Regions from separate parts of the Arthrobacter sp. W4I7 genome, predicted to be linked through region 1. Evidence: predicted binding sites of a transcription regulator. Region 1 holds the regulator's gene; each other region holds the start of a gene.
What was found. Region 1 encodes LexA, which represses DNA repair genes until DNA is damaged. Its sites were predicted from a motif close to TCGAACANNTGTTCGA; they were not measured.
Positions count from the first base shown of each region.

Region 2: the regulator LexA is predicted to act here: its motif matches at 4,364-4,379, upstream of QF047_RS08530 (DUF6504 family protein).
Region 3: the regulator LexA is predicted to act here: its motif matches at 2,860-2,875, upstream of QF047_RS21610 (shikimate dehydrogenase).

Region 1 covers NZ_JAUSXU010000001.1:2,883,565-2,893,739, reverse strand. Annotated here, with positions in the region: gene miaB (tRNA (N6-isopentenyl adenosine(37)-C2)-methylthiotransferase MiaB) at 1-138, shown strand, start outside; gene miaA (tRNA (adenosine(37)-N6)-dimethylallyltransferase MiaA) at 142-1,038, shown strand; gene dapF (diaminopimelate epimerase) at 1,154-2,098, shown strand; gene QF047_RS13195 (class I SAM-dependent methyltransferase) at 2,070-2,693, opposite strand; gene hflX (GTPase HflX) at 3,121-4,701, shown strand; gene QF047_RS13185 (ATP-dependent DNA helicase) at 4,694-6,751, shown strand; gene lexA (transcriptional repressor LexA) at 6,835-7,569, opposite strand; gene QF047_RS13175 (LysM peptidoglycan-binding domain-containing protein) at 7,950-8,306, shown strand; gene QF047_RS13170 (histidinol-phosphate transaminase) at 8,399-9,517, shown strand; gene hisB (imidazoleglycerol-phosphate dehydratase HisB) at 9,578-10,175, shown strand, end outside.
Region 2 covers NZ_JAUSXU010000001.1:1,839,228-1,849,402, reverse strand. Annotated here, with positions in the region: gene thrS (threonine--tRNA ligase) at 1-384, opposite strand, end outside; partial or broken gene QF047_RS08535 (DNA polymerase III subunit alpha) at 501-3,990, opposite strand; gene QF047_RS08530 (DUF6504 family protein) at 3,987-4,325, opposite strand; gene QF047_RS08525 (hypothetical protein) at 4,535-4,924, shown strand; gene QF047_RS08520 (chorismate mutase) at 4,943-5,263, opposite strand; gene QF047_RS08515 (VOC family protein) at 5,283-5,705, shown strand; partial or broken gene QF047_RS08510 (SOS response-associated peptidase) at 5,732-6,476, opposite strand; gene QF047_RS08505 (mycoredoxin) at 6,614-6,871, shown strand; gene QF047_RS08500 (lipoate--protein ligase family protein) at 6,964-7,710, opposite strand; gene QF047_RS08495 (ABC1 kinase family protein) at 7,955-9,679, opposite strand; gene QF047_RS08490 (PadR family transcriptional regulator) at 9,685-10,175, opposite strand, start outside.
Region 3 covers NZ_JAUSXU010000001.1:4,747,666-4,757,840, reverse strand. Annotated here, with positions in the region: gene QF047_RS21615 (bifunctional sugar phosphate isomerase/epimerase/4-hydroxyphenylpyruvate dioxygenase family protein) at 30-1,898, opposite strand; gene QF047_RS21610 (shikimate dehydrogenase) at 1,898-2,779, opposite strand; gene QF047_RS21605 (IclR family transcriptional regulator) at 2,953-3,780, opposite strand; gene QF047_RS21600 (MFS transporter) at 4,013-5,332, shown strand; gene QF047_RS21595 (ATP-dependent DNA ligase) at 5,449-6,525, opposite strand; gene QF047_RS21590 (AEC family transporter) at 6,583-7,506, opposite strand; gene QF047_RS21585 (TIGR03885 family FMN-dependent LLM class oxidoreductase) at 7,677-8,705, shown strand; gene QF047_RS21580 (alpha-amylase family protein) at 8,702-10,175, shown strand, end outside.

The DNA of each region.
Region 1 (10,175 bases):
AGCCTCCGCCGTTCCCGCGCCGGCGACGCCTGGGACAGGTCGCAGGCGGATTCCTGCGGTGTTCCCGCCCCGGGCAGCGGCAACGGCAGGTCCGGGGTTTCCCTCGGCATGCCCTCGCTGCCTGTGCGCACCCGCTGACCGGTGGGCTCCCAGCCTGTTATCGCCGTCGTCGGTCCCACCGGCTCAGGCAAGTCAGACCTGGCTGTCAACCTGGCACTCGAACTGGACGGCGAAGTCATCAACGCCGATGCCATGCAGTTCTATCGCGGCATGGACATCGGTACGGCGAAAATCAGCCTCGCTGAACGCAGGGGAGTGCCGCACCACCTTCTGGACATCCTGGATGTGACCCAGGAGGCCAGCGTCTCGCAGTTCCAGGAGCAGGCAAGGGCGGCCATCACCGATATTCACGCGCGCGGCAAGCGGGCCATCCTCGCCGGGGGTTCCGGCCTGTACGTGCGGGCCGCCCTGGACGTCCTGGAATTCCCCGGAACAGATAAGACGCTGCGGCAGCAGCTTGAGGAAGACCTGGCGGACCAGGGCTCCGCGGCACTGCTGGCCCGGCTCCAGGCCGTTGATCCAGTGTCCGCCGCCCGGCTCCTCGATGACCGGCGCATCATCCGCGCGTTGGAGGTCCATCACCTAACCGGCCGCCCGTTCAGTTCCTTTATGCCGCAACGGGAGTACTTTCAGCCTGCAGTGCAGATCGGCCTCACCGTGGACCGGGACCAACTGCGCGAGCGGCTGGCGCTCCGCGTGCACCGCATGGTGGACAGCGGCCTGCTTGCCGAGGTGGAGCGGCTCGAAGCCCAAGGACTGCGGGAGGGCAAAACAGCGCCCCGCGCCCTGGGCTACGCACAGTTCCTGCGGGTGCTCGACGGCGCAGCAACAGTCGCGGAGGCCGCTGACGAAACCATCGTGGCCACGCGCCAGTTCGCCCGTCGCCAGCTGACCTGGTTCCGGGCTGATCCGCGCATCAACTGGCTGGACTGGCAGGACCCCGGGCTGGCCTCCCGCGCGGCAGCACTCTGCAGCTGAAGGGCTGCTTGGAGGTCATTGTCCGCGTAGGGGGTAGTTCCTGCCGCGGGAGGTCCCGTTATGGAGAAATACTTCCGTTTCGGGCCTGCGCAGCCCGGCCGGTACGCTTGACAGCATGAATGAAACCCTTGCCGAGTCAACCGGGCACGCCTTCCGCACGTTGGTCGGGCTCCGCTTCTCCAAGGGCCACGGCACCGGCAACGATTTTGTCCTGGTGGCCGATCCGGAGGGCGAACACACCATAGCGGCTGAGCAGGTGGCCGCCCTGTGCGACCGCCACCGCGGCATCGGCGGCGACGGCCTGATCCGGGCGGTCCCGTCCCGATTCCTGCCCGAAGGCCGGGAGCTGCTGACCGGCACCCCTGATGCCGAATGGTTCATGGACTACCGCAACGGCGATGGATCGCTGTCCGAGATGTGCGGCAACGGCGTCCGCGTCTTCGTGCACTTCCTCCGCACGGAGGGCCTGGTCGACCTGCCCGACGGCGGTGCACTCACCATCGGCACCCGGGCCGGCACCAAAACAGTGGTGCGCACAGGCGAGGATTACGCCGTCGACATGGGTCCCTGGGAATTCATCTTCCCCGGCGAGGCCACCGCCAAGGCCATGGACTCGCTGGTGACTGCGGACGGACTGGAAGTTCCCCGTCCCGCGTTATCCGTCAGCATGGGCAACCCCCACACCGTGGTTGCCCTCGCCGAACTCTCGGAACTGGCAGGGACCAGGCTGTACACCGCGCCCGAGGTGGACCCGGTGCCCGCCAACGGCACCAACGTGGAGTTTGTGGTTCCGTCCGACCCGCTGGTGCACGACGGCGTCGGTTCCGTCACCATGCGAGTCCACGAACGCGGCGTGGGGGAGACCCAGTCCTGCGGCACAGGCGCATGCGCCGCCGCCGTCGCCATCCGGCACTGGGCAGGACCGGAAGCTCCGGACACCTGGCGGGTCAACGTTCCCGGAGGTGTAGTAGGCGTGAAGTTTTTCGCCGGCCCCGGTGGCCATGAACACGTGGAGCTCAGCGGGCCCGCCGTTATTGTGGCAACAGGGACGCTTTCCTGACCTTCAAAATCCGGAACGACTTGGAGGTTGATTCCCGGGTTACGGCAAAGGAATCATCCAGTTCGGCCGCCAGCCAGCGCTGCAGGGAGTCCGAGCCCAGGTTTTTTTGCACCACGAGCCATGCCGTTCCACCCGGTGCCAGGCGGGGCAGCCACAGCGTCAGCAGGGAATGCAGTTCGTCCTTGCCGATCCGGATAGGCGGGTTGGACCAGATGGTGTCGAAACGCACACCCGGATCTACAGCATCGGGCGCGCTGGCCACCACGTTAGTCAGTCCCAGCGCTGTCGCATTCTCATTGGTCAGGGTGATGCAGCGTTCGTTGACGTCCACCGCGTAGACCTTTGAATGCGGCGCCCGCAGGGCCATGGTCAGCGCAATGGGGCCCCAGCCGCAGCCGATGTCCAGCAGGTTGCCGGTGGGCGAAGGGGCGGGGACCTCGGCGAGGAGCACCGCCGTTCCCTTGTCGATGCCGTCCGGGCTGAAGATCCCGCTTGAAGTCTGCAGCCGCCGCGTTTCCCCTGCCAGTTCCACCGTGAGCGGCTTGCGGGTAAACGGGCCGGCGGGGGATGAACTGAAATAGTGTGCGGACTCCATAACTGGCCAGAGTAGTTCCCCTTGCAGCGTAATGGGAAACCGCCGCGGGGGACGGTCTGTTAGGGTAGAACCCATGTTCCTGATCTTCGAGTAGCCGGCACGGGCCACGCCCGTCCCGAAGAAACTGTCCCACAGCGATGCAGGCATTTACGCCTTCCGCACATGTGCACCGGACCACGCATAGGCGTTCGCTCCGGCCGCCGGACAATACTCGAAAGAAAGCCTCCTGCTGTCCCTTTCGGCGATTCTCCGGCCTCTTCCGCTTCGCCACCTCGCGTGAGGTGGCAACCACCCGCCGGACCGCTTGCTGCCCGGCGAGACAATCCAGGAGAACTACATGACCGCAGGCCGTCAGCCCAGCGCGAATACTTCCCCAATCACCACCAATCGGCACTATTCTGGAAATGCCGAACCTTCTAAGGAGACCATGACCAGCCAGCCCAACACCGGATCCGATCCAGCCGCCCAGGACATGAGTCCTGAGGAAATACAGGCTGTCATCGACCGGATTCTCTCCAAGGACGTACCGGCCAAAACCGTCAGCACGCCAAGCACAACGCAACGCGGCGACGGAAAAGGGGTACTGGGGAAAGCCCAGGCAATCTCCCGCCTGGATGAAGAACATTCAACGTACGACGGCGACCAGCAGGACCTCGAGGAACGCCGCGCCCTGCGGCGCACGGCCGGGCTGTCCACCGAACTCGAAGACGTCACCGAAGTCGAATACCGGCAGCTGCGCCTGGAACGGGTGGTCCTTGCAGGCATTTGGTCTGAAGGAACCCTGGCGGACGCGGAAAACTCGCTGCGCGAACTCGCCGCCCTCGCCGAAACCGCCGGTTCAGAGGTCCTGGACGGACTGGTCCAGCGCCGTGACAAGCCGGACCCTGGAACGTTCCTGGGCTCCGGCAAGGCGCTGGAGCTGAAGGACATCGTGATGTCCACCGGCGCCGATACCGTGGTGGTGGACGCCGAGCTGGCTCCGTCCCAGCGCCGTGGCCTTGAGGACATCGTCAAGGTCAAGGTGATCGACCGGACCGGACTGATCCTCGACATTTTCGCGCAGCACGCCAAGAGCCGGGAAGGCAAGGCCCAGGTGGAGCTGGCGCAGCTCGAATACCTGCTGCCGCGCCTCCGCGGCTGGGGCGAGTCGATGTCCCGCCAGGCCGGTGGCCAGGTGGGCGGCGCTGCGGCCGGTATGGGTTCACGTGGTCCCGGTGAAACCAAGATCGAACTGGACCGCCGGAGGATCCGCACGCGCATGGCCAAGCTGCGGCGGGAGATCGCCGCGATGAAGCCTGCCCGCGAAACCAAACGCGCCAACCGCCGTCGTAATGAGGTGCCCTCGGTGGCCATCGCCGGGTACACCAACGCCGGCAAGTCCTCCTTGCTGAACCGTTTGACGGACGCCGGCGTGCTGGTGGAGAACGCACTGTTCGCCACGCTGGATCCCACCGTCCGCAAGGCAGAAACTGCTGACGGCCTCGGCTACACGCTGGCGGATACCGTCGGCTTTGTCCGGTCGCTGCCCACACAGCTGGTGGAGGCCTTCCGCTCCACGCTCGAAGAGGTGGCGGACTCCGATCTGATCCTCCACGTGGTGGACGTTTCACACCCGGACCCCGAAGGCCAAATCGCTGCTGTCCGCAAGGTCTTCAGCGAAGTGGACGCCCGCAAGGTTCCGGAGATCATCGTCCTGAACAAGGCTGACGCCGCCGATCCTTTTGTGGTGGAACGGCTGAAGCAGCGGGAACCGCGGCACGTCGTGGTCTCGGCGCGCACCGGGGAAGGCATCCCCGAACTGCTGCAGGCCATCAGCGAGGCCATCCCGCGTCCGTCCGTCAAGCTTGAGCTGCTCATTCCCTACGACCGTGGGGACCTGGTCAGCAAGCTGCACGAATCGGATGCCGAGATCATCAGCGTTGACCATGATGAAGCCGGTACCCGGGCAGTTGTCAAAGTCCGGGAAGGCCTCGCGGCTGAACTGGAATCATTCGTCACCCATGACTGACCTCGTGGCTGACGAAGCCACAGGGACGGCCGGCGAGCAGTTCGTCATTGAACTGCTCGACCGGGCCGTTGCGGGCATGGGCGGGCAAAGCCGGGACGGCCAGCACGAGATGGCCAGGCAGGTGGCGCGGGCCATCGAAACCGGGGACCACCTGCTCGTCCAGGCCGGCACGGGTACCGGAAAGTCGTTGGCGTATCTCATACCCCTGATAGCCCATGCCCTGGAGAGCAACAAGCCGGCCCTGGTGTCCACCGCGACCCTCGCCCTGCAGACCCAGATTGTGGGGAGGGACCTTCCCCGGCTCCTGAAAAACATCACTCCCGCCCTGGACCGGCCCGTCAAAGTGGCGCTGGTCAAGGGCCGGTCCAACTATGTGTGCCTGCATAAACTCGAAGGTGGTTTTCCCTCCGAGGAACCCGCCGAGGGCCAGCTGTTTTCCCTGGGGGAAGACACCAGCGTGCCGCACTTTGCCGCGGCCGTAGGCGGTCCTGCCTCCCAGCTCGGCAAGGAAGTGGTCCGCCTCCGGGAATGGGCGGAGAAGACCACCACCGGGGACCGGGACGAGCTCCTGCCCGGCGTCACGGACCGCGCCTGGCGGCAGGTCTCCGTCACGTCAATGGAATGCCTGGGGGCGCAAAAGTGCCCCATGGCGGCAGAATGTTTCAGCGAGCTGGCCCGCCAGAACGCCGCCGCAGCCGATGTTGTGGTCACCAACCATGCCATGCTCGCCGTCAGTGCTTTCGAAGGTTTGGCCGTGCTGCCCGAGTATGACGTGGTGGTGGTTGATGAGGCCCACGAGCTCCAGGACCGGGTGACCGGTGCTGTTTCCGGGCAGCTCTCGGTGGCCATGGTCCATGCCGCTGCCGCAGGTGCCCGCAAGCACACAGCCATCACCGTGGATGCGCTCAACGCCGCTGCCGCCAACCTTGAGCTGGCCCTGGCGGGAGTCCCCAACGGACTGCTGCCCAACGGCCTGAACGATGAGCAGCTCGACTGCGTGGACCAGCTTCGCGAGGCCTGCCGGGCGGCCCTGTCCGATTCCAAGGGGGACAGCAGTACAACTGCCGACGGCGGGCGGCAGCTCGCCCGTTCCCGGCTGATGGTCATCCTGGAACTGTGCGAACGGCTCCTCGCGGCCCGCGAAAACAGGGAAGTGGTGTGGTTCTCCCGCACCAGCTCCTTTGACCCGCAGCAGGGATACTCCCAGCCGGACGAGACCGCGCCCGCGCTAATCAACGTTGCCCCGCTGTCCGTGGCAGGGCGGCTGCGGGAGGGCCTGTTCGCCGGGCATACGGTGGTGCTGACCTCGGCAACCCTTGCCATCGGTTCCGCGTTCGAGCCCGCCGCCGGAGGCCTGGGCCTCGTCGGCGAGGGCGCACCCAGCTGGACCGGCGTCGATGTGGGATCACCCTTCGACTACCCCAAGCAGGGCATCCTCTACGTGGCCGGCCACCTCCCCAAGCCCGGCCGTGGGGCGTCCCCGGAATCCCTGGCCGAACTGGAAGCCCTGATCCGGGCATCCAGCGGCGGTGCGCTGTGCCTGTTTTCGTCCCGCCGGGCGGCGGAGGAAGCGGCCGATGCGCTGCGGCCAAAGCTGGGAATGACCATCCTCTGCCAGGGCGATTCCACCATGACGGCCCTGGTGAAGCAGTTTGCGGACGAACCCGATACCTGCCTGTTCGGTACCATGTCCCTATGGCAGGGGGTGGATGTTCCCGGCGGGTCCTGCCGGCTGGTGGTCATTGACCGGATTCCGTTCCCGCGGCCGGACGATCCACTGATGACGGCCCGCTCCCGCGCCGTGGCGCAGGCCGGCGGTAACGGCTTTATGTCCGTTTCAGCCACCCATGCTGCCATCCGCCTGGCCCAGGGAGCCGGACGGCTGATCCGCTCGACGGGCGACAAGGGCGTGGTGGCCGTACTGGACTCCCGGCTCGCCACCGAACGCTATTCAGGCTTCCTTCGCGGCGCGCTGCCGCCCTTCTGGCCCACGACGGACCGGAAGACGGCCATCGCGGCGCTCGAGCGGCTGGCGCAGGAAAACGCCTGACGCTGCCGGGAGCGCCTTCGCGCTGCCGGCGGCCTTCGGGTTCCCGCGCAACACTTTCGCGCTGCCGGAACGCCTGACGCTTTCTAGAGCGAGCGGAGCACCGACACAACCTTGCCCATGATGGTGGCATGGTCGCCCAGGATGGGTTCGTACTGGGTGTTCTGCGGCAGCAGCCAGGTGTGGCCGTCCCGCTGACGGAAGGTCTTGACGGTGGCTTCGTCGTCCAGCAGCGCCGCGACGATATCCCCGTTGGCGGCGTCCGCCTGGCGGCGTACCACCACCCAGTCGCCGTCGCAGATCGCTGCGTCCACCATGGAATCGCCGGCCACCCTGAGCATAAACAGTTCCCCCTGGCCCACGAGCTGGCGGGGCAGCGGCAGGACATCCTCCACCACCTGGTCGGCCAGGATGGGACCACCGGCGGCGATGCGCCCCACGAGGGGAACCATCGCAGTGTCCATGGCGGTGGGAAGTTGGGTCACCGTGCTGCCGCTGCCCGGCAGCAGGACAGAAGGCTCCGTTGCCGGTTTGGGTGAACCACCGTCCAACGTCAGAGGCATCAGCACCTCCATGGCGCGGGGCCGTTTCGGGTCGCGGCGAAGGTAGCCGAGCTTTTCCAGCTGCGACAGCTGGTGCGTAACGCTGGACAGGCTCGCCAGGCCCACGGTGTCACCGATTTCCCGCATGGACGGCGGGTAGCCGTTGTCATTGACCGAGCGCTGGATAGTTTCAAGGATTTTCTTCTGCCGCGGCGTCAGGCCCTTGGCGGTCTTCTTCGGTTGGGAGGTTGCCCTGCCCCCGGCGGCTGCTGCTGCCATATTCGCCAATGCCTTTCAGTTTGCCCTTGCCGTTTGGCCCGGACCTGGAGTTGCCGCCGTAATTGTCAGACCCTGCTGATCAACTTCAGAGGTGGTGGTTCTTGTCTTCCAAGCTAGGCCAGCCACATTGCATTTTCAAACATTTGTTCTAGCGAGTCTCGACATTATTCGTTGATAAGTGCTAAAACAGAGAAAGCAAAGTTCGAACATTTGTTCTACTCGGCTTCAAGCCATTCGAAAACCCGGACCACGTCCGGGGGACATCGACGGCCACCGGGCGAACATCGGGCAGCACGGTCAGGTCCAGGAGGGCTCAGTTCATGTCAGCTACATCTGCTTCACAGGGTTCACGTCCGCAGCTTCTTTCAGTGCATCAACTCATGGCGCAGCCGGCGCGCCGGCAGCCGGCGCGCCCGGCCCCCTTGCCGCCGCTGCGCCTGACCCGGCGCGGAAAGATCGTCCTGATCGGCATCCCCCTGGTCCTGCTGGCGGCGTTGCTGCTCTCCCTCGCCGGCTTCTTCAACTCGCCGGCAAAGGCCTCAGACTCCGCGGCGGACCTTTCCCTTACCCCCACGGTTACTGTCACCGTACAACCGGGCCAGTCACTGTGGGCCATAGCCGGTACCGTCGCCCCGGAGCGTGATGCCCGTGACGTTGTGGCAGACATCGTCCAGCTCAACAACCTGACTGCCGGCGTGGTCCATCCCGGGCAACAGCTCTACGTACCCACGCCCTAGCGCCAGGCACTGTCGGCGCGGAGCTGCACGCTGATCGCGAACACCGTACCGTCACATTTTCCGGTCTCCCGCACGGGCACTAAACTGTTCAGGTGAATGACCAGCTAGAGCGCCTGAACCGGCTTCCCCTCCGCAACAACCTTCGTGGGCTTACCCCGTACGGCGCGCCCCAGCTGGATGTCCCCATCCTCCTCAACGTCAACGAAAACACCCATGGTGTGCCCGCGGACGTCCGCGCCGCCATCAGTGCGGCAGTGACGGAGGCCGCCGCAGGGCTCAACCGGTATCCTGACCGCGAATTTACCGAGCTGCGCACGGCCCTCGCGGAGTACCTGGGGCACGGGCTCGATGCATCGAATGTGTGGGCGGCCAACGGCTCCAACGAGGTACTCCAGCAGATCCTCCAGGCTTTCGGCGGCCCCGGCCGCACCGCGTTGGGCTTTCCCCCCACGTACTCCATGTACCCGCTGCTGGCCAGCGGCACGGACACCGAATACATTGTTGGCGAACGGGCTGACGGTTACGGCCTCAGTGCTGAATCTGCCGCCCTGCAGGTCAAGGAACTCCAGCCCAATATCGTTTTCCTCTGCTCCCCGAACAACCCCACGGGTACCGGCCTTGGACTTGACGTGGTGGAGGCCGTATACGAGGCCGGCGAAGCCAGCCAGACGATCGTCATCGTGGATGAGGCGTACCACGAGTTCGCCCATGACGGCACGCCCAGCGCCCTTTCCCTCCTGCCGGGCCGGGAACGGCTGATTGTCTCGCGCACCATGAGCAAGGCATTTGCCCTGGCCGGGGCGCGCCTCGGCTACATGGCCGCAGCGCCAGAGGTCACCGATGCGCTGCGGCTGGTACGGCTCCCGTACCACCTGTCCGCCATCACCCAGGCCACCGCCCTGGCTGCCCTTCAGCACCGCGAGGCGCTGATGGCGGACGTTGAAGACATCAAGAAACAGCGCGACCGGATTGTTGCGGAGCTGACCAGGATGGGCCTGAAGCCCGCCGCCTCGGACTCCAACTACGTATTCTTCGGCGGGCTGGAGAACCCGCACCAGGTCTGGCAGGAACTGCTCGACGCGGGCGTGCTGATCCGCGACGTCGGAATTCCTGGCCACCTTCGCGTCACCGCAGGCACTGAGACGGAAACCACAGCCTTCCTCACGTCCCTGGAAAGCATCCTTGCCGGCCAGGCCAGGCTTCCGGCCTAGACTGGAAGTACCGGCGCTGGACGCCCTGAACCACTCCTTCTTCCCAAAGGACACTTGACCATGAGTTCCACCGGATCCAATGCGGCCAGGACCGCGCGCATGGAGCGTACCACCAGCGAGTCCTCCGTGCTCGTGGAGATCAACCTCGACGGTACCGGCATCTCGGACATCGACACGTCGGTGCCCTTCTACGACCACATGCTCACCGCGCTCTGCAAGCACTCACTCATTGACCTGACGGTGAAGGCGACCGGAGACACCCACATCGACGTCCACCACACGGTGGAGGATGTTGCCATCACGTTCGGCGAGGTGCTGCGCACGGCCCTGGGGAACAAGGCCGGAATCCGCCGCTTCGGTGAAGCCACCGTGCCACTGGACGAGGCACTGGCGCACGCCGTGGTCGACGTCTCCGGCCGCCCGTACCTGGTGCACGGCGGGGAACCTGCAGGCCAGGAGTACCACCTGATCGGCGGCCACTTCACCGGCTCGCTGACCCGCCACGTCTTTGAAGCGATCACCCTGCACGCGGGGATCTGCCTGCACATGAACGTCATCGCGGGAAGGGATCCGCACCACATCGTCGAAGCCCAGTTCAAGGCGTTCGCCCGTGCCCTGCGCGCAGCGGTTGAGTCCGATCCCCGCGTCGAGGGCATTC
Region 2 (10,175 bases), 1.0 Mb from region 1:
GTTGACGATCTTGAGCATCATCTTTTCGAGGGTTTTGAGGTCCTCGGGAGTGAAGGGCTCGGCCACGTCAAAGTCGAAGTAGAAGCCGTCAGTGATATACGGGCCGATGCCCAGCTTGGCGTCAGGGCGCAGCTGCTGGACAGCCTGGGCCATCACGTGGGCCGTGGAGTGGCGGAGCACGTTCAGCCCGTCCGGTGAATCGATGGTGACACCCTCAACCTCGGCGCCTTCCGGCAGCTGCTGGTCCAGGTCCTTCAGCTCGCCATTGACGCGGGCTACAACAACATCACGGCGCTCAAAGAAGAGTTCCGCACCGGTTGTCCCGGTAGTCACCTTGGTCTCTTCGCCATCGACGAGAAGGGTGATCTGCTGGGCATCTGACACGGGTGTCTCCTATTCAAAGTTAAGGCTTCATAGCTTGTGGCATACGGGGACCACAGCCAGCCACCGTCAATGCTATCGGTTCCGTGAAGGGCCGGCCAAAGCGGCACACGGCAGAGTCAACCGCTAAAACCGGTAATCGCCAGGGTCCTGCTGATCCCGTCCAGGGGATGCGGGACGTCAGCGGGTTGGTCCGCTGGAGTCGGGAAAGGCAAGGTTTCGGTGCGGCTGAGGTCCCAGGCCATGCTGGCGCTGATGCTGATGCCGCGCGGACCCGTCCTCCTGGTGGTCCCCCGGATGAGCAGCAGCCTGGTTCCGAACAGGAGCAGCCCGGCATTTTCCTGGGCTTCGTGAAAGAACACCGAGTCGACGCAGCCGGTGCCATCATCAATGCTGATGAACACCACCCTCCTGCCGCCCCGCATGGGCGGTGTTTGGGTGGCTACCCGCACCCCGGCCACCAGGACCTCGGTCCCGTTGCGCAGGCCCAGGAGCTTGTCCGCCGTAGTCACACCAAGCCTGTCCAGCGTGGGACGGTGGCTCTCCATCAGGTGGCTGCTGACGTCAACGGCCATCAGGTCCAGCTCAGCCCGGACATTCTCGACGAGGGTAGGCGCGGGCAGCCCAGGTTTGACGTTGCGCAGCTCTACATCGCCCAGGGGAAGGGACAGCTGCCCCTCAAGCACCTCGACGCCCTTCCGTCCGCTGCCTGCATTCTGCAGCCGCTGCAGGTGCTGGACCAGGTCTGCCCGGTTGGCCATTCCGCCCGCCTCGCGGTGGAGGGAATCAAAAGCACCCAGCTGGGCCAGGCGTTTAATGCTTGGCTTGCTCAACCGCGAGCGCGCCCGGAGGTCTGCCAGGGAATCGTACGGCTGGCCGGCAACAATCCTTTTCAGCTCGGTGGCGGACAACCCGTAAATCCCGTTCAGGCTCAGCCGGATTCCGAGCTTCCCGGCATCCGGGCCCTGCCGGATCCGTTCCACCCGGTACTCCCCTTTGCTGAGGTTGATGTCCAGGGGAAGGATGGGGACCCCCAGCCGCCTGGCCTCCGCCACCAGCAGCCGCTTGGGATACATGCCCGGATCGTGCTCCCAGAGGCCCGCCAGGAAGGCTTCAGGGTGGTGGGTTTTCAGCCAGGCTGATTGATAGGTGGGCACCGCGAAGGCCGCCCCGTGGGCTTTGCAAAACCCAAAGCTGGCAAAGGACTTCAGGGTTTGCCATACCTTGTCAATGACGTCGGGGGAAAAGCCCTTGGCCTTTGCATGCTTGCGGAAGTACTCTTCCACCTGGAATTCCCCAACCTCGTTGCTGAGTGCCCGCCGGAATTCATCGGCCTTCGCAAGCCCGCACCCGGTCATCACGTCGAATGTCCTCAGGATTTGCTCGTGGAAAACCGTCACCCCGTGGGTTTCCTGAAGCACCGGCTTCAGGAGCGGGTGGGGGTAGACCTCCGGGGCAAACCCATGGCGGTGCTCCAGGAAAGGCCGCACCATATCCGATTTCATGGGTCCCGGACGGAACAGCGAAATATCGATGATGAGGTCATTGAACTCCCGGGGCGCCATCTTGCCGATCAGTTCGCGCTGCCCGGGAGACTCAATCTGGAAGCAGCCCAGGGTGTGGGTGCTCCGGATGAGTTCAAAGGTGGGCTCATCATCCAGGGGAATGGCGTTGAGGTCGATGTGCCCGTTGTCAGCAATGAAGTCCGGCCCGGTCCCGTCGGGCCTGACGGCATGGCCGCCCGCTGCCACCACGTCCTTCTTGGAGGGATGGATGCGGATGATCTCCCTGACGGCAAACGCCATGGCGCTTTGCATCCTCACGCCCAGGACATCGAGCTTGAGCATGCCCATGGGATCCATGTCGTGCTTATCGAACTGGCTCATGGGCAGTCCCAGCCCGCTGGGCTGTACCGGGGTGCGATCCAGCAGGGTGGCGTCACCCAGGATCACGCCGCACGGATGCATGGAAATGTGCCGCGGCAACCGGTCCAGGCGTTCGGTCAGATCCACCAGCAGGTCCAGTTGCTGGTTGCCGTGGGAATCCCGCTGTTCCACCCTGCCGGCAAATTCCCTCAGCTCGGGCTTCTCCTGCAGTGCTTCACGGAACTTGGAGGCCGAGAACCGCCACAACTGCTTGGCAATGTCCCCCACGTCGCCGTCATCCATCCCCAACGCAAGGCCGGCGTCACGCACTGCACCCCGCGCCCGGTAGCCGTTCTGCATGCTCATGAGCGTGACGCGTTCCTTACCAAAGCGTTCAAAAATCCGGTGGTACACGTTATGCCGCTCGGCGCTTTCGACGTCGATATCGATATCGGGCAACGTGGCCCGGTCCTGGGAAAGGAAACGTTCGAAGATGAGGTCGTGCTGCAGCGGATTTACCTGGCTGACGTCAATGAGGTAGTTGACCAGGCTGGAGGCTCCGGAGCCCCGGGCGGCTGCCCGCACCCCCATCTCCTGGATCATGCGCGAAACCTCCGCCACAGTGAGGAAGTAGGAGGAAAACCCCAGGTTCCGGATGATGCCCAGCTCATGGTCAAGCCGGTGGAGCATTTCCTTTTCGCTGTTCCCGGCGATTCCGGGGAACCTCCTGCCGATCCCCGCCCTGCAGCGCTGCACCAGTTCCACGTGCGGATCCTGGCTGATCCCAATGACCGCAGCTTCCGGCACCACCGGCTGCTTCCACCCCATGTCAGAAACAGGATCAATCCTGCAGACATCGGCGAGCGCCTCTGTTTGTGCCATGAGCCTGTTAAGGTCTTCGGCACCATAGCCTGCTGCGGAGATGATTTCCTTACCCAGCTGCAGCATCTGATGCGAGGATTTCAGCCAGCCCTGGCCGTTGGGTTGCAGCAGTGGTTCCTGGGCCAGTTCCGGAAGGGATTTCAGGGTCCGTGCTGAATCCAGTACGTCTGCGGTTGCGGCGCCGTCCTCCGCGCAGTACCGGACCGCATTGCTGAGGATTGCCGGGACGTTGTGTTCTTCCGCGAGTTTGAGCATCCGGACGGCATGCGCCGTGCTCAGCGGTTTTCCCGGGGCGCTGAGTTGGGAAACGGTCTCGGCCACAACAGTTCCTGCGGGCATGGCGTCCAGCCACTGCTTGAAAAGGGTGCGCGGCCGCAGGTAACGCCGCCCGCCCATGGCACGTCCGACGTCGGAATCCGGCCCGATCAGGACCATCAGCACGGGTTTCAGGGTGTGGGGATCAAGGGTGCGGGAGGCAAGCTCAGCCCTGGTCACGGCTACCGGCACAACTCCACCGGCTTTACCCGAGGTGCGGGCGTGGGCATCGGACACCAGCCGGCACAGCGCGCGGTAGCCGGCCCCGTTGTTGTGGCCGCGGGCCAGCACCACCACACGGCCGGCCAGCTGGGTGCGGTGATCGCCGTCGTCGTCATAGACCGCAAGGTCCACCCCTACGATGGGGTCAATGCCGGCACCCATGCACGCTTTGAGGTGCTTGATGGTGCCATACAAGCCGTCCCGGTCCGTGCAGGCAAGCGCGGTTGCGCCGTCAGCGGCAGCGGCCTGCGCCAGTTCCTCAGGCCAGGAAACCCCGTAGTGGGCACTGAAGGCGGGTGGAGACGTGGAGGTGCGTGAAGCTCATGCTGTTCTGGGGCGCAGGGCGTCATGGATCCGCAGGAGCCGCCAGCGGCCGCTGCGGATATGGCGGGTGAGGTCAAGGGTGAGCGGCTCTTCCTGTTCCTTGGAACCGCCGGAACCCGGGGCTGAGGGCTGCACCTGGACCCGCCAGATTTCGTGGTCCACCAGCCCTGGGCCGCTTCCCAGCGGTGCGCGGGTTTCTTCGGCCCACCACTGGCGGCGTTCGTACCAGCGGACAGGTTCGGCACACACAGAATAGGAACGACCCGCCCAAACAACAGCCACGGGGTGGCCGTCAGGGGCGCAGGAGACGTCAACGGATTCGCTGAACATACCCAAGGGGCGCCTCCCGGATGCGAAAGTGAAACAGAAACAGTTCGAATATATGTTCGAGCAGTACCAGTCTACGCCTCCCGGGAGGTGCCGCATAGGCAAGGGGCAAGTGAACGGGCTTTCGGGAAACGGCATTGCTGCGGAAGCACCTTAGGCTCCAGTTCTGTGACCGCTCAGGGGTGGACGGACCGAACGGCAGGGAGCAGGATTGTGCCATGAGCACCCATGACGCACTCCTCAAGCAGGTCAGCATCAAAGCCCAGGACTCCACGCTCGTGGCAACCTTCGATTTAGACGGCAATATCCCCGGTTCCGGTGCCTATGTGGTGGGACTTGTGGCTGCCAGTCCGGACTACTCGTCGCAGCGGCGCCTGGGCATTGAATTCATGAACGGGAAGCCTATTTCCTTCTTCTCGTTCAACCATGACCAGAGCTGTGAAGAAAACTATGATCTTTCAGGGGTCAGCCACTCAGGCAGCACCATCACCGGAAACTTCCCCATGGCGGCCATTAACGGGCTCGGCGAAGGGCATGTGATGACCGGCTTCAGCGAGGCGGACGGCCGGGAATTCCAGTCCGGAGTTCCCGTGGAGGAGAACCTGTAACAGCTGGGCCGGGACGGCTCAGCTGTTTTCTTTGTGGACCCGGAGTTCGAGTTCGATGAAACCGGAGATCATGGCCCGGTAAGTGGACTCGACGATGTCCGGGTCAATGTCTTTCTTCTCGGCCGCCGAGCGGACGTGTTCGATGATCCGCTCCACCCGGCCCGGGGCACGGACTTCGGCATCGTCGCCCTTGAGGGTCCCGGCGATCCGGATCAGGCGCTCGCGGCGGGCGATCAGGGTGACAATCTGGTCATCCACCTCGTCCACGGCGATCCGGACGGCAGCGAGCTGTTCCTTGTCGGCCAAAGCGTCTCTATCGTTCCCTTGAATTGTCGCCATCGTCTGACAGTATCGAACCATGCAGCCCAGAGTCGACTTCATTTCACTAGGCGTCCGCAGTGTTCAGGCGTCCCGCGCGTTCTACGTTGACGGCCTTGGCTGGCCGGTCCACCGGGAAGTTCCGGGGGATGTGGTGTTTATCCAGGTGAACCACGGCCTGGTGCTGTCCCTTTGGGATGTCCGCCAGATGCAGGCCGACGCCGGCGTCAGTGCTCCCGGCCCTGTCCCCTGCATCACGCTCAGCCACAACCTTTCCGGCACCGAGGACGTGGACAGGGTCATGGCGGAGGCCGCCGCGGCCGGCGCCGAAATCATCGCCGAGCCCATCACCCAGCCGTGGGGCGGCTACAGCGGCTACTTCGCGGACCCGGACGGCTTCCGCTGGGAGGTGGCGTACAACCCCACCTGGACAGTGGACGACGCCGGCACGGTCACCGTTTAGATCCCTTCCCACCGGCGCCTGGACTTCTAGAAGAGGGCCTCCACCGGGCGGATCAGCTCCGGCCCGTTGTTGCGCACATTTCCCACGTCCTTGCCCACTGAGTCGACGTGCCAGTCCGACGCCACGTCCTTTACCCCGGACCGGACCAGGTCCACCAGGGCGGCCGCGTCGTCGGCCTGCGGGTCCAGCCACGCTTCCATGGTGGATTTGTCCATCGGCAGCGGAACCCGGTCGTGCAGCGCCGTCAGCTTGCCGAACACCGTGTCTTCGCTCCCGGGCGGGGGCGTGTCAGTGGTCAGGATGGACGTGGAAAGCATCCAGCCGCCTGGCTCCCCTGCAGGCCGGGCCGGGTCCTTCCACCATTCGTAGAGCCCCGCAAAAACAAGGCCATGGCCTTCACCCGGGTGCACATAGTAGGGCTGCTTGGACTTCCCTGGCCCCTGCTTCCATTCGTAGTAGCCGTCCGCGGGCACGGCGCACCGGCGTGACTGCACGGCTTTGCGGAAAGCCGGTTTTTCCAGCACGGATTCGCTCCGTGCGTTGATCATCCGCGAACCGATCCCGGGGTCCTTGGCCCAGGACGGAACCAGTCCCCAGCGCGCCACGTGCAGCTGGCGCACCTGCTTGGGAGCCTGCCCGTCATCGATCAGCCGCTCCAGGACGATAGGCACGTCATCCGTTGGCGCAACATTCCAGGACGGCGGGATGTCCACCTCCTCCTCAAGCCCGGCGTCGAACTCGGCCAGGAGGTCCCCCCACAGCACGTGCCATTACATAACGTCCACACATGGCTCCAGCATGCCACCGGCCGCAGGAGCTGTCATGTGAAGTGCGCCGGGCCGGGGAATATGGGCCTGCACGCTACCGTTGAAAGGAAGGAACCCCTGAACGACGCATAGGAGAAACTTATGGACTTCACTCCCGAATCCGGCACCATCACCATGTTTTCCACCACGTGGTGCGGCTACTGCAACCGGCTGAAGAAGCAGCTGGATGCCCATGGCATCGGCTACAACGAGATCAACATTGAGGAAGTGGAAGGCACGGCCGAACTCGTGGAGCAGCTGAACGGTGGCAACCGCACCGTGCCCACCGTCCTCTTCCCGGACGGCACTGCTGCCACCAACCCGTCCGCTGCCGAGGTCAAGACGCGGCTCGCAGCTTAGGCGGCAAACCAGCCAAGCGTCCGCCGGCCCTAGGTAGCCGGCCGGGCAGCAAAAACGGGACCAACCCCAGTGTTGGTCCCGTTTTTTATTGCTTATGCCCCCAGGCTGCTGAAGGGTGCAGTCCCGAGGGTGGCGTGGCGGGCGTACGTTTCCAGCAGCGCTTCCTCCACCGCTCCCACGTCCACGCCGGGGACAAGATCGTTCACTGCCCCCGCCGTGGCAGGATCCCAGTCCAGGCCGAGGGCGGCGTAGGTGTCCGTGAGGACCTTGCGGATTGGCGCGGAGTCCTCCACCACGATGACGGAACTGAACAGCCAGCCGCCGGCCACCACACGCTGGGCGGTGCCCACCAGCTTCACCTGGCGGGAGCTGCCCTGTTCGCTGCCGTGCACACTGAATTCCCCGGGGCAGTACTCGCCGGGGATCTCCCCGACCGCCGCGTGCACTCCAACACCGCGCAGGGCTTCGGCGAACAACTCCCCAAAGTACCCGAACCGGCTTTTTGATCCGGCGATGGCGTCCGCGTCCGGTTCAATATGGTCCACCACCAGGGTTCCCTGGTGGTACGCCGCTGCCCGGCCGCCGGCGCGGCGGACCAGCGGCTCAAAGCCGTTGTCGCGGCAGGCTTGCTCTGCTGCTTCAAAACCCGGCAGCCTGGTGTCCCGCTGGCCGAACGCCACCGTGGGGGCCGGCCGGTACAGTCGAAGCGTGGGGCCCATCCCTCCGCTCCTTGCCTTGGCCAGGAGCTCCAGGCCAAATTCGAGATCCCGCCCGGCGCCAAGCGAAACCTCCTGGCGCACCACCGTCAGTGTGCGGGTTCCCGGATCGGCGTGATGCATGTTGCTAAGCTCCCCTATGGTCATCCTGCAGTTCCTTGTTGTCGCGGCCGCATTCGCTTTAATTGATGCCCTTGGCTCAAGCTGACGAATCCGTGTACCGGAGCCATACCGGCGAGTTGCCGGCGGACAGGCCAAACCTAGGTTACGCCGTGGCCTTCCACCTGGGGCGCCGGACTGCCCGGGCTTTCCACGCTCGCGGTGGCTCGTCTTCCAGGGACGGGCTGATTCCAGGGGCAGGGCAGACTTAGAAACCGCGCCGCCCCACCCACAGGCCGTGCAGCAGCGGGACTACGGACGCCAGCATCAGCGAACTGCCCAAGGCTGTATCGTCAGCCCGCACCACGGCCCCGGCAATCAATAAGGCGCCGAATACCAGGGCGGACGCCGTACGCCGCGTTGAGCGGTGGAGCCTGGCGACCTGCCGCTCAAGTCGCGGGTTGGCAACCGTGAGGCCACCTTCCTCGATCCGGGCAAGGAGTCCGTCCAGCCGCTTGGGCAGGCGAAGCGCGATTCCTGCGGCATCGAGCGCCTGCTGGGCCACGTCCTGCACGAAGTTGCCGCGCTCGTCCCGGAGCAGCCGGGCTGCGTAGGGTTCCACCGAGTCCCACAGGTTGAACCGGGGGTCCAGCGAACTGCACACTCCCGATGTCAGGGACATTGCGCGGATGATGAGCAGGAAATTTTCGGGCAGCTGGAACGGCAGGGAGCGCACCACGTCACCGAATTCAACCGCGAAGTCACGGAATTCGCGCGGATCCACTTCGCGAAGCTCGGCGAACCCCATTCCCCCGAAGCGGCCAAACAGCTGCGTCATGGCCCGCTCAAGACCTCCAACGTCCGCCGACGGCATCAGGACGCCTACATCGCCGATGGCCGCCACCAGCCCTTTGCCGTCGCGCGCGGCGGCAGCGATCAGGAGCTTGCGCAGCCCGCTGCGCGTCGAAGCGGGAACTTCGCCCATCATGCCAAAGTCGATGAACGTCAGTTTCCAAGGGTATTCCCCGACGCCGACAGGAACCGGAGTGACGAAGATATTGCCAGGGTGCGGGTCGGCATGGAAAAAGCCGTTGGTGAAGAGTTGGTCGAACATCACGGAGGCGAACACCGGCGCCACCAGGGCCGGATCAATACCTGCCGCCCGGAGCGCTGCGGCGTCCGTAATCTTGATGGCCGTGACGTCTTCGAGGGTCAGCACGCGGCGGGTGCACCGCTCCCAGGCGACCCGTGGAACTGCCACCCGGCCGTCGCCGGAAAAATCCACGGCGAAACGCTCGGAGTTGGCGGCTTCGTGGAGGTAGTCGATTTCTTCGAAGCTGGTCTGCGCGAATTCCTCCAACAGGGCAGGCATATCGGCGCGGTTGGAAATGAGCCGGAAGTGGCTCAGCCAGCCGCCCACCTTGCGCAATGCTGCCAGGTCGACGTCGACAATTGCGCCGATGCCCGGACGCTGCACCTTGACCACAACTTCCTTCAGCCCGGTCTCGGCAGCATCAGCGGGAAGGAGCCGTGCACGGTGCGCCTGCCCCAGCGAGGCCGCGGCGATCGTCGTCTCTTCCACCCAGGCGAACGCCTGCTCGAGCGGGACCCCTAATTCCTTCTCGGCAAGGGCCCGGATGGCCGGGAACGGGACCGGCGGCACTTCGTCCTGGAGGCCCGCAAGTTCGTTGGTGATTTCCGGGGGCAGCACGTCAAGCCTGGACGAGAGGAACTGCCCCACCTTAATCATCAGGCCGCCCAGGTCCACCGCGAGTACGTGGAAGCGCCGGGCGAAGCGCTGCATCCGGGCCGGCCGCGTCCGCTCGGTCACCAACGCCAAGCCGATCCGCGGGAGGAGCAGCTCATACCACCAGGTCGCCGCCAGGTTCCAGGCTGCGAAACGGAGAATCCGGCGGTACCGGGCGCGGGTACTTCCCGCGACGGCATCTCCGGCCCCGGGCACCGGTGCCCGGTTGCGGCGGACTAATGCCACCCGGGTCAGCCCTGGGCGAGGATGGAGTAGATCCGCCGGCGGGCTTCTTCGAGCACTGCCACGGCCTGCTGTACCTGCTCCGGTGAGCCTGTGCGGCCTACCTGCGCTGCAGCCTGCGCCAGCTCAATACCGGCTCTGGGCAGGGACCCAACACCTGCGCCGGTTGTTGGCCCTGCGGCACTCCATGACGATCCAGGGCGGCCGCCTGCCGCCTCCTCACGGCCTGCTTCTGTCAGCGAATAGATCTTGCGGCCATTGGACTCCTCGGCGCTGATGACTCCCTCATCGGCGAGCAGCTGGAGGGTGGGGTAGACGGAGCCGGCGCTCGGTTTCCAGCTGCCGCCGCTGCGCTCCTCGATCTCACGGATGATCTGGTAGCCATGCATGGGACGCTCCGCGAGCAGGGCCAGCACGGCTGCCCGCACCTCGCCCTTGCCGGCGCGCGTGCCCCCGCGCTTTTCGAACCGTGAACGGAGTTCCTCGACGGCCTGCCAGA
Region 3 (10,175 bases), 1.9 Mb from region 1:
GGTTTTGGATTCTTAGGTGGTGTACAGGTTCAGGGGCGGGCGAGGTCGTACTGGACTGCGTGGCGCACCGGGGCATTGGGCGCCCCGTAGCCGTCGTAGTTGCCGCGGCGTTCCACCATTTCGAAGAACACGCTGCCCACGGTGGCGGTATAGAAATGGAGGAATTCCCCGCTGGCGTCCCGGTCATACAGGAGGTTGAGTTCCTGGAGGGTGGCCAGGAAGCCCGGTTCAAGGTCGAAGCGGGCGTCCAGGTCCTCGTAGTAGTTGGCCGGAATCTGCAGGAACTCGAGGCCGCGGTCGTGGGCGGACCTGGCGGCGGATACAAGGTCGTCCACGGCGAACGCGATGTGTTCCTGGTAGGTCTTGCGGGCGTGCTGGGCCGGTGCCTGCTGTACCGGGGCGAGGTTCAGAACGAGCCGCACGGCGCCGTCGAACGTCTGCATGACCTGCGAGCGCACCAGGCCGCTGGGGCTCGGCACCTCCGCGAAGGGCTGCGGTTCCAGTGCCAGGGCGCTGGTGTAGAAGAGGACGGCTTCGTCGAAGTGCTGCCACGGCTGGGCAAGGTTCACGTGATCGATGACAGCATTCTGTGACTGCCGCGGGTGTTCCAGCCCCTCGCCGAATTCGTGCGTCCAGGCGGCGGTGCCGTCGGGGCTGCCCTGGCACAGGAAGATCTCGGTGGAGTCCGGGGCGGAGATGCCCTGGAACACTTCCTCGTCAGCCTGGACCTTGCGGGCCACCACGGGCGCTTTCAGCTGCTGGGCCCGGGCAGAGGCAATCACGGGGGAATCGACGTCGAACCCCAAAGCGGCGATGGCCGGCTCGGCGTGGGTGGCCGCCTGTTCGTTGATGATCACGCGCGCCTGGCCCATGGTCCAGAGCTGGACGTCCTTGGTGCGGTGGCGGCCTTCGAAGGCAAAGCCGAGCTGGCCCAGGAGCTTTTCAAGCCGGGCGGTATCGTCCGCCTTGACCTCGGCGAAGTTGAAGCCTGCCGGTTCGCTCACCTTCGGCAGCGTGGCCAGTTCCATGGGATAACGACGGCGGGCGGCGGCGCCTGCGGCACCTTCCGAGGCGTTCCCGGCAAGCCATTTGGCACTCTGTTCCTCAAGCCAGATCAGCGAGCGCATGGCGTCCACGGCGGTGCGCTCGACGTCGGACTGGCGGAACACGTCGTTGAAGACTTCCAGGGAAACCGGGCCGGTGTAGCCGGCGCGGACCACGTGGCCCATGAACTTGGCGAGCTCAAACTGGCCTTCGCCGGGGAAGACGCGGTAGTGCCGGCTCCAGGACAGCACATCCATCGAGAGCTTGGGAGCGTCCGCTACCTGGACGAAGAAGATCTTTTCGGCGTTGATCTTCTCGATCGGCGCCGTGTCCCAGTCGCGGGAAAGGATGTGGAAGGAGTCCAGGCAGGTGCCGAAGTTGGGATGGTCCACCATCTCCACCAGGCGGTAGGCGTGCTCGTAGTCGTTGACGTACTTGCCCCAGGCGAGGGCCTCGTAAGCGACCTTGACACCATGATCCCCGGCCAGCTCCGCGAGTTCGGTGAGCTGCGACGCGCGGAGGTCATCGTCGTCGATGGTGGCCGTGGCCACGTTCGAGCAGACCAGGATGGTGTCCATGCCCAGGCGGGACATGAGCTTGAACTTCGCTTCGGCGCGCCGGAGGTTGGCCTTCAGCAGGTCCGGGGTGACGCCGTCGAAATCCCGGAAGGGCTGGTAGAGGTCCAGTCCCAGGCCGAGGTCGGCGGCCATTTTGCGCACATCCTCGGGGCCCAGGGGTGACGTGACCAAGTCCTGCTCAAAAATCTCGATGCCGTCGAAGCCCGCGATGGCGCAGGCCTGCATCTTTTCCTTCAGCGTGCCGGACAGGCAGACCGTGGCGATTCCGGTGCGCATTAGGCGGCCACCTCTTCGGCGGCCACAAGCTCCAGGAAGTGGTTGCGCATGCGGTCCGGGTCGGGTTCAAGGCCGGTGAAGATGCGGAAGGCGTCAGCTGCCTGGCCTACTGCCATCCGGCCGCCGTCCAGCACCTCGCATCCCTTGGCGCGGGCGCCCCGGACCAGTTCGGTGTCGATGGGGCGGTAGACGATGTCCGCCACCCAGTGGCGCGGTTCCAGCAGCTCAAGGTCCAGCGGTACGCCGGGGTGTGCGGCCATGCCCACCGGGGTGCAGTGGACCAGGCCGTCGGCGAGGGGCATCAGTTGGGGCAGTTCCGCCGTCGTCCGTGCCGTGACGGTGCTGTCCGGGAAGAAGCCGGCCAGCTCCTCTGCGCGCGCGGCGGCACGAGCGGGGTCCATGTCCACCAGGTCCAGCGTCTTCACGCCGGCTGTGAGCAGGGCGTAGGCGACGGCGGAGCCCGCCCCGCCGGCACCCAGCTGCACCACACGGTCCAGCCTCGCGCCCGGAAGGCCGGATGCCAAAGCCGCGGCGAAGCCGGAGAAGTCGGTGTTGTGGCCGATGAAACGCCCATCCTCAATCACCACGGTGTTGACGGCGCCGAGCCGGAGGGCATCCGGGGAGACCTCGTCAAGGTGCTGCAGCACCAGCTGCTTGCAGGGGTGCGTGATGTTCAAGCCGTTGAAGCCCAGGCTGCGGGCGCTGTGAAGCAGCTGGCCGACGGACTCGCCGGGAAGGCCCAGCTCCAGGAGGTCAATGGGGCGGTAAAGGTAGCGCAGGCCCTGCACGTCCCCTTCGCGTTCGTGCATGGGCGGGGTGAGTGACGGCATCACACCATCGCCGACCAGTCCCACCAGGTAGGACTCAGTTCGATTGCTCATCCGTGCAGCTCCTTTGATACGGCACCGGCCGGGCGGCGCAGCCTTGGCATACGCAACGGGACCGGTGATAGGGATTACAGTACAACACTTGTTCACATCTTGCACTCTTGTTCTAGATACGAACAGGAGCCCGAAAGCGGCCTCCCACAGCCGCCGAACTTCAGCCCGTTCCGCTAACGCAGTGGAAGCCTGGCCGAGAGTTCGGCGGCAGCTTCCTGCAGCAGCGGCACATGGGCAACCAGCGCCTCGACGCTAAGGCGGAAGACGGGGACGGCGGTGGCCAGTGAGGCGAAAGCGTGGCCCTGGGAGTTGAAGACGGGCACGGCAACAGCGCGCATGCCGAGTTCGTTCTCCTCATCCATCAAGGCGTAGCCGCGGCTGCGGACCTGCTCGATTTCCGCCCGGAAGGCGTCCCGGTCCGTGATGGAATACTCCGTCAGCGGCTCCAGCTCCAGCTCCTCCACCAGGCGCTGGCGCTCGGCGTCGTCAGCGAAGGCCACCAGCGCCTTGCCCACCGAGGTGGTATGCAGCGCACCCAGGTGCCCGGGGTCGCTGGTCACCCGGAAAGTGCGGGGCCCGTCCACCTTGTTGACGGTGAGGTGGTGGTGGCCGTCGCGGACGCTAAGGATGGTGGCCTCACCGGTCTGCTCGGTGACGCGGCGCAGCACGGGCAGGGCGGCGCCGGCGAAACCGTGATGGTTGGAGACGCGCTGGCCCAGCTGGAAGATCCGCAGCCCCAGGTGGTAGCGGCGACCGTCGGGCTCGTAGTCGACGAAGCCGTCCCGGGTCAGCGAACCCAGGAGGCGGTAGGTGGTGCTGAAGGGCAGCTCCGCCCTGCGCGAGATCTCCGCGGCACTGGCGCCCCGGGGCTCGTCGCCCAGGAGGACGAGCAGGCCCAGGGCCTTGCCCACCATGTCCGTGCGGTCCGCCTTCGCAGCCTTGGAGTCCATCTTGGGGTCAGCAGAAACGCCATTGTCCGCTGTGGCTTGATTCACACTCATGCCGTCCATGTTGCCACATGGTGGGAACTATTTCTAGATGGTGATTATTTTCTTGACAGGTGACTCCACTCACAGTCATCATTGCTGTATTGCACAAGTAGCTCCCACCATGTGGCTACTGTCCGGGTCCTCCCGCCCCTGCAGCCGTGCCGACCAAAGCCAACACCCAGGCCGTGCCGGCTGAAGCTCCCCCGATCCATCCGCGACAAAGTCGTCACATCTAAGGAACTCCATGAGCCAGATACTTCCGTCCGCCGAGCCAGGCATCGCTGCCCCGGCCGGGACGCCGAAGAAGGCAGCCCTCGCCAGCTTCCTGGGCAGCGCCGTCGAATACTACGACTTCTTCATCTTCGGTTCCGCCGCCGCCCTCATCTTCCCCAAGGTCTTCTTCCCGGATGCTGACGCGAACGCGGCCATCATGTCCTTCGCCACCTTCGGGTTCGCCTACGTCGCCCGTCCGATCGGCGCCGTCATTCTGGGCCACTTTGGCGACAGGGTGGGCCGGCGGAAGGTCCTCATGTTCACCCTTCTTCTGATGGGTGCCTCAACCTTCATCATCGGCTGCCTGCCGGACTTCAACACCGTCGGCTGGTGGGCTCCCGCCCTGCTGGTGCTGGCCCGCCTTTGCCAGGGACTCTCCGCCGCCGGAGAGCAGGCCGGCGCCTCCTCCATGACGCTGGAACACGCCCCGGACAACCGCCGCTCCTTCTTCACTTCTTGGACCCTCACCGGCACCCAGGGGGGCCAGATCCTCGCCGCGCTCGTCTTCATCCCCGTCCTGGCCCTCCCGGACGAGATTAAGTACGGCATCGGCTGGCGCATCCCGTTCTGGCTCAGCGCGGTCGTTGTTGTGGTGGCGTTCTTCATCCGCCGCACCCTGCACGAACCGCCGGCCTTCGAGGAAGCCCAGAAGTCGGCCCAGATCTCCAAGCTCCCCGTCGCAGACCTGCTCAAGGGCCACTGGCGCGACGTCCTGCGCGTCATCTGCTGTGCCTTCATCGCCGCAGTCTCCACAGTTTTCGGCACCCTTGCCATCAGCTACGCCAAGACCGTTGCCGGCGTTGACGGCACCACCACACTCTGGCTCGTGGTGGGCGCCAACCTCGTAGCCCTGGGCACCCAGCCGCTGTTCGGCATGCTGGCGGACAAGATCGGCCGCAAGCCCGTCTTCATCTACGGCGCCCTCGCCAGCGCCGCCCTGACGCCCGTGTTCCTGCTCAGCCTGGAATCCGGCAGCGTGCCGCTGATGTTCCTGGCCGCCATCGGCTTCTTCTCCTGCGGCTACGCCGCCTCCAACGCCGTCTGGCCGTCCTTCTACGCCGAGATGTTCAGCACCAAGGTGCGCTTCTCCGGCCTGGCCATCGGCACCCAGCTCGGCTTCCTGATGGCAGGTTTCGCCCCGGCCATCGTTGCAGCCATGGGCGGTATCAAGCCGGGCGGCTGGGTCCAGATCAGCATCTTCACCGCCATCATCTGCGCAGTGGCAGCCATCTCCGCGCTGACCGCCAAGGAATCCTTCAAGGTTCCCACCAAGCAGCTCGGCCTGAAGTAACCTTCCGCCGGACCGGAAGCACATTCCAGCCCGGTTTTCAGACCGGAAAGCCCGCCATTCCCCCAAATGGCGGGCTTTCCTTTTCCAAAACCAGGCTGTTCCGGCACCCCGCGCCCCTAAGGCCGCCCGGTCTCCAGCACCGACGCCAGGTCGAAGCTGACAGGTTCCTCCAGCTGCGCGTAGGTGCACGATTCCGGATCCCGGTCCGGGCGCCAGCGGTTGAACTGGGCGGTGTGCCGGAACCGGTCGCCCTCCATGTGGTCATAGCGGACCTCCACCACGAGGTCGGGCCGGAGCGGCACGAAGGACAGGTCCTTGCCGGCGCTCCAGCGGCTGCCTTCGGAGTTCCGCGGCGTCCGTTCGCCTTCCTCCTGCTTGGCCCAGGCCCACGGATGGTCCTCGAAGTCGGTGACGAGCGGCTGCAGCTGCTCGAACAGCTCCTGGCGGCGCTTCATCGGGAAGGCGCCGATCACGCCCACGCTGGCCAGGCCGCCGTCGTCCTTGTACAGGCCGAGCAGGAGCGAACCGATGGCGTCCGGCCCGCTCTTGTGCAGCCGGTAGCCGGCCACCACGCAGTCCGCGGTGCGCTCGTGCTTGGTTTTGAACATCACCCGTTTGTCCGGCTCGTACCGTCCGTCCAGGCGTTTGGCCACCACCCCGTCCAGCCCGGCGCCTTCAAACTGCTCAAACCACTGCCCGGCCGTGTCCTTGTCCGTGGTGGCCGCGGTGAGGTGGACGGGGGCTTTGCTGGCGGCGAGCGCCTTCTCAAGTGCCGCCCGCCGCTCCGTGAAGGGCCTGTCCCTGTAGTCGTCTTCGCCCAGGGCCAGCAAGTCAAACGCCACGAACGAGGCCGGGGTCTGCGCCGCGAGCAGCTTCACCCGGCTGGCCGCCGGGTGAATCCGCTGCTGGAGGGCGTCGAAATCCAGCCGGTCGCCGGACGGGCCGATCAGGATAATCTCGCCGTCCACCACGCACCGGGGCGGCAGGTTTTCCCTTAAGGCTTCCACGAGTTCAGGAAAGTAGCGGGTCATGGGCTTTTCGTTGCGGCTGCCGATCTCCAACTCGTCGCCGTCGCGGAAGATGATGGACCGGAAGCCGTCCCACTTGGGCTCGTAGCTGAGATCGCCTTCCGGGATGCCGCTGACGGCCTTGGCGAGCATGGGCGGGACGGGCGGCATCACGGGAAGTTCCATGCTGCCCATTCTTGCCCGGCGACCGCCCCTGGCGGAAGACCAGCGGAAGACCGGTGCTCAGCCGGCCAGCAGCCAGACGATCAGGATCAGCGCCGGGGCTGCTGCCGCCGTCGAAAGGAGGATGGTTTCCCGGGCCACCGCCACCCCGCGGCCGTACTTGCCCGCGAACAGGAACACGTTCTGGGCCGAGGGGAGCGCTGCCATCAGCACCACGCCCAGGAGCATGTGCTGGTCCAGGTTGAACAGGAAGCGTCCGACGACGAAAGCCACCATGGGCATCACCGCCGACTTCAGTGCGGTGGCAGTCAGGATTTCCGCGGTATGCCCGCCGCTTTGCAGCATGCGCGAGCCGTGCAGGGACATGCCAAAGGCCAGCAGCACCACCGGAACGGCCGCCCCGCCCAGGAGCGTCAGCGGCGCCATCACCGGGCCGGGAAGCTCCACCTTGAACGCCGCCAGGACAACGCCCAGTAGAGAGGCGATGATCATGGGGTTCCGGAACGGTTGGGTCAGCAGCAGGCGCGGAGAAAACCGGCCGGCGGCGGAAAGGTCCAGGAGAGTGAGGACCAGCGGCGCGAACAGGAGCAGCTGGACCAGCAGGACCGGCGCCACCGGGGTTGCGTCGCCCAGCGCGTACAGCGTGATGGGGATGCCGATGTTGTTGGCGTTGACGTAGGAACTGGCCATGGCCCCAACGGCGGTTTCGGCCAATGGCCGCCGGAACCACAGCCGGCTCGCCGCCACATACAGCAAAGCAGTCGCGGCAGCCGTGATCATGGCCAGCGGAACGTAGGCGGAAAAGACCACAGTGAGGTCGGATTCGAGGACCACCGTGAACAGCAGCACCGGGTTGGTGATAAAAAAGGCGGTGCGGGTCAGCGCCGAAACGGTCGGCTCTCCGCCCAGTCCGCACCGCGCGGCAATGTAGCCCACCGCAATGACGACGCCGATCACCGCCAGCCCGATCAGCACACCGCCCACAAGAGGTACTTCCTTCCAGTTCCGCCAGCTGCGCAGGACCGCAGCGGGCGCAGTGTTACAAGTTACAAACTTATCTGACAAGTGGCAGGCCGGCTGCACCGGTGCCGCATTCCGCCAACCGCCCGGCCGAAACCCTCGACAGGGCACGCGCCGGACGGTAGAGGTTAACGATGGTTACTGTCGGCTTCCACGCTTCACACGAACAGATCAGCCCCGCCCGGCTCCTCAGGGACGTCCAGCACGCGGAGCGGGCGGGCTTTGACGCGGCTATGTGCTCGGACCACATCGAGCCGTGGTCCGCCCGGCAGGGACACTCCGGCTTCGCCTGGTCCTGGCTGGGAGCAGCGCTGGCCACCACCAATCTCCGGTTCGGGGTGGTCACGGCGCCCGGCCAGCGGTACCACCCGGCCATCATCGCCCATGCCTCGGCCACCCTGGCCGGCATGTTCCCGGGCCGGTTCTGGATGGCCACCGGCAGCGGGGAGAACATGAACGAGCACATCACCGGGGATCCCTGGCCGCCCAAGGACATCCGCCAGCGCCGGCTGGAGGAAAGCGTGGAGGTGATACGGCGCCTGCATCGCGGCGAGGAGGTCACCCACCGCGGCCTGGTCACCGTGGAACAGGCGAGGATCTGGGACGTTCCGGACAATCCCCCGCCGCTCATTGCTCCCGCGGTCAGCGTGGACACCGCCCGGCGTGCCGCAGCCTGGGCGGATGGCCTGGTCACCGTGAACCAGCCGGCCGACAAGCTCAAGGACATGGTGGCGGCCTACCGGGACAACGGCGGGCAGGGGAAGGCTGTCCTGCAGGTCCACCTTTCCTGGGCCGGGAACGAAGAGGAAGCTGTTGCCGTTGCGCTCGACCAGTGGCGCACCAACACCTATGATCCGCCCATCCCTTGGGATTTGCCCACCGCCGGACACTTCGACCTGGTGGGCGAACACGTGACAGCGGAGCAGGTCCGCAAAACCGTGAACGTCTCGGCGGACCTGGACCAGCATACGGAGTGGCTGGCCGAATACGCAGACTTGGGCTTCGACGAGCTCTACCTGCACTTTGTGGGCCAGGAGCAGGCTCCCTTCATCGACGCGTTCGCGGCGGAGGTCCTCCCGCAGCTGCGCATGCCGGGCAGCACCCCGGCGGTCCCGCAGCTTTCTGCGGCCGGTGCCGAACCGGCGTCGGGCGCTTCGGCATGAGGATCGCCGAAACCTCCGACCTCTGGTGGAAAAACGCCGTGATCTACTGCCTGGACGTCGAGACATTCTTTGACGACGACGGCGACGGTTGCGGCGACTTCGCCGGCCTCACCCAGCGTGTGGACTACCTGGCCGCCCTCGGCGTGACCTGTATCTGGCTGATGCCGTTCTATCCCTCCCCGGACCGGGATGACGGCTACGACGTGACCGATTTCTTCACCGTTGATCCCCGGCTTGGGACCTTGGGTGATCTGGTGGAGTTCGTCCGCGCCGCCCGGGACCGGGGCATGCGCGTAATCGCGGACTTCGTGGTGAACCATACCTCGGACCAGCACCCGTGGTTCGTGGAGGCCCGGCAGTCAAAGGACAACCGGTACCGGGACTACTACGTGTGGCGGACCGACACACCACCGGACACGTCCTCGGAGGTGGTGTTCCCCGGCGAGGAAACGTCCTTGTGGAACAAGGATGAGACCACCGGCGAGTGGTACCTGCACATGTTCGCCAAGTACCAGCCGGACCTGAACGTGACCAACCCCGGCGTACGGAACGAGATCGCCAAGGCGATGGGCCTGTGGCTGGAACTCGGGTTGGACGGTTTCCGGCTGGACGCCGTGCCCTTCTTCCTCGAAACCCGCGGCCAGCCCAAGGACGAGGCCGCCAACCTGGATCCGCACGGCTACCTCGAGGCCCTGCGGAGCTTCGTGAACCGCCGCAACGGCAGCGCGGTGCTGCTCGGAGAGGTAAACCTGCCGTACAAGGAACAACTGGAGTACTTCGGCGGCCCCGACGGCAACGAACTCAACATGCAGTTCGACTTCCTGTCCATGCAGCACCTCTACCTGTCGCTCGCGCGGCAGGATGCCCGGCCCCTGGCGGAAAACCTGAAGAGCCGTCCGCCGCTGCATCCGGACAACCAGTGGGCCATGTTCGTGCGCAACCATGACGAACTCACCCTGGACAAACTCACGGACGGCGAACGCGGCGAGGTCTTTGCCGCTTTCGGGCCCGAGAAGAACATGCAGGTGTACGGGCGGGGCCTGCGCCGCCGGCTTCCCCCGATGCTGGACGGCGATCCGGAACGCCTCCGGATGGTGTACTCGCTGATGTTCTCCCTGCCCGGCACCCCGGTGCTGTTCTATGGGGAGGAGATCGGCATGGGTGAGGACCTTCGGCTCAAGAGCAGGGCCGCCGTGCGCACCCCCATGCAGTGGAGCGACGGGAAAAACGGGGGCTTTTCCACGGCCAAGGCTGCGGACCTGGCTGTCCCGCTGACAAGGGGAGAGTACGGCCCGGACCACGTCAACGCGGCAGCCGCCAGGCGGGACCCCGATTCACTCTTCAACTTCATGGCAACCCTGATCCTGCGCTACCGGGAGAACGCGGAGCTGGGGTGGGGCGGCTTCGCCCTTATCGACCAGCCGGAGCGTGCGGTGTTCGCACACACCTGCAGCTCCGACGGCGGCATGC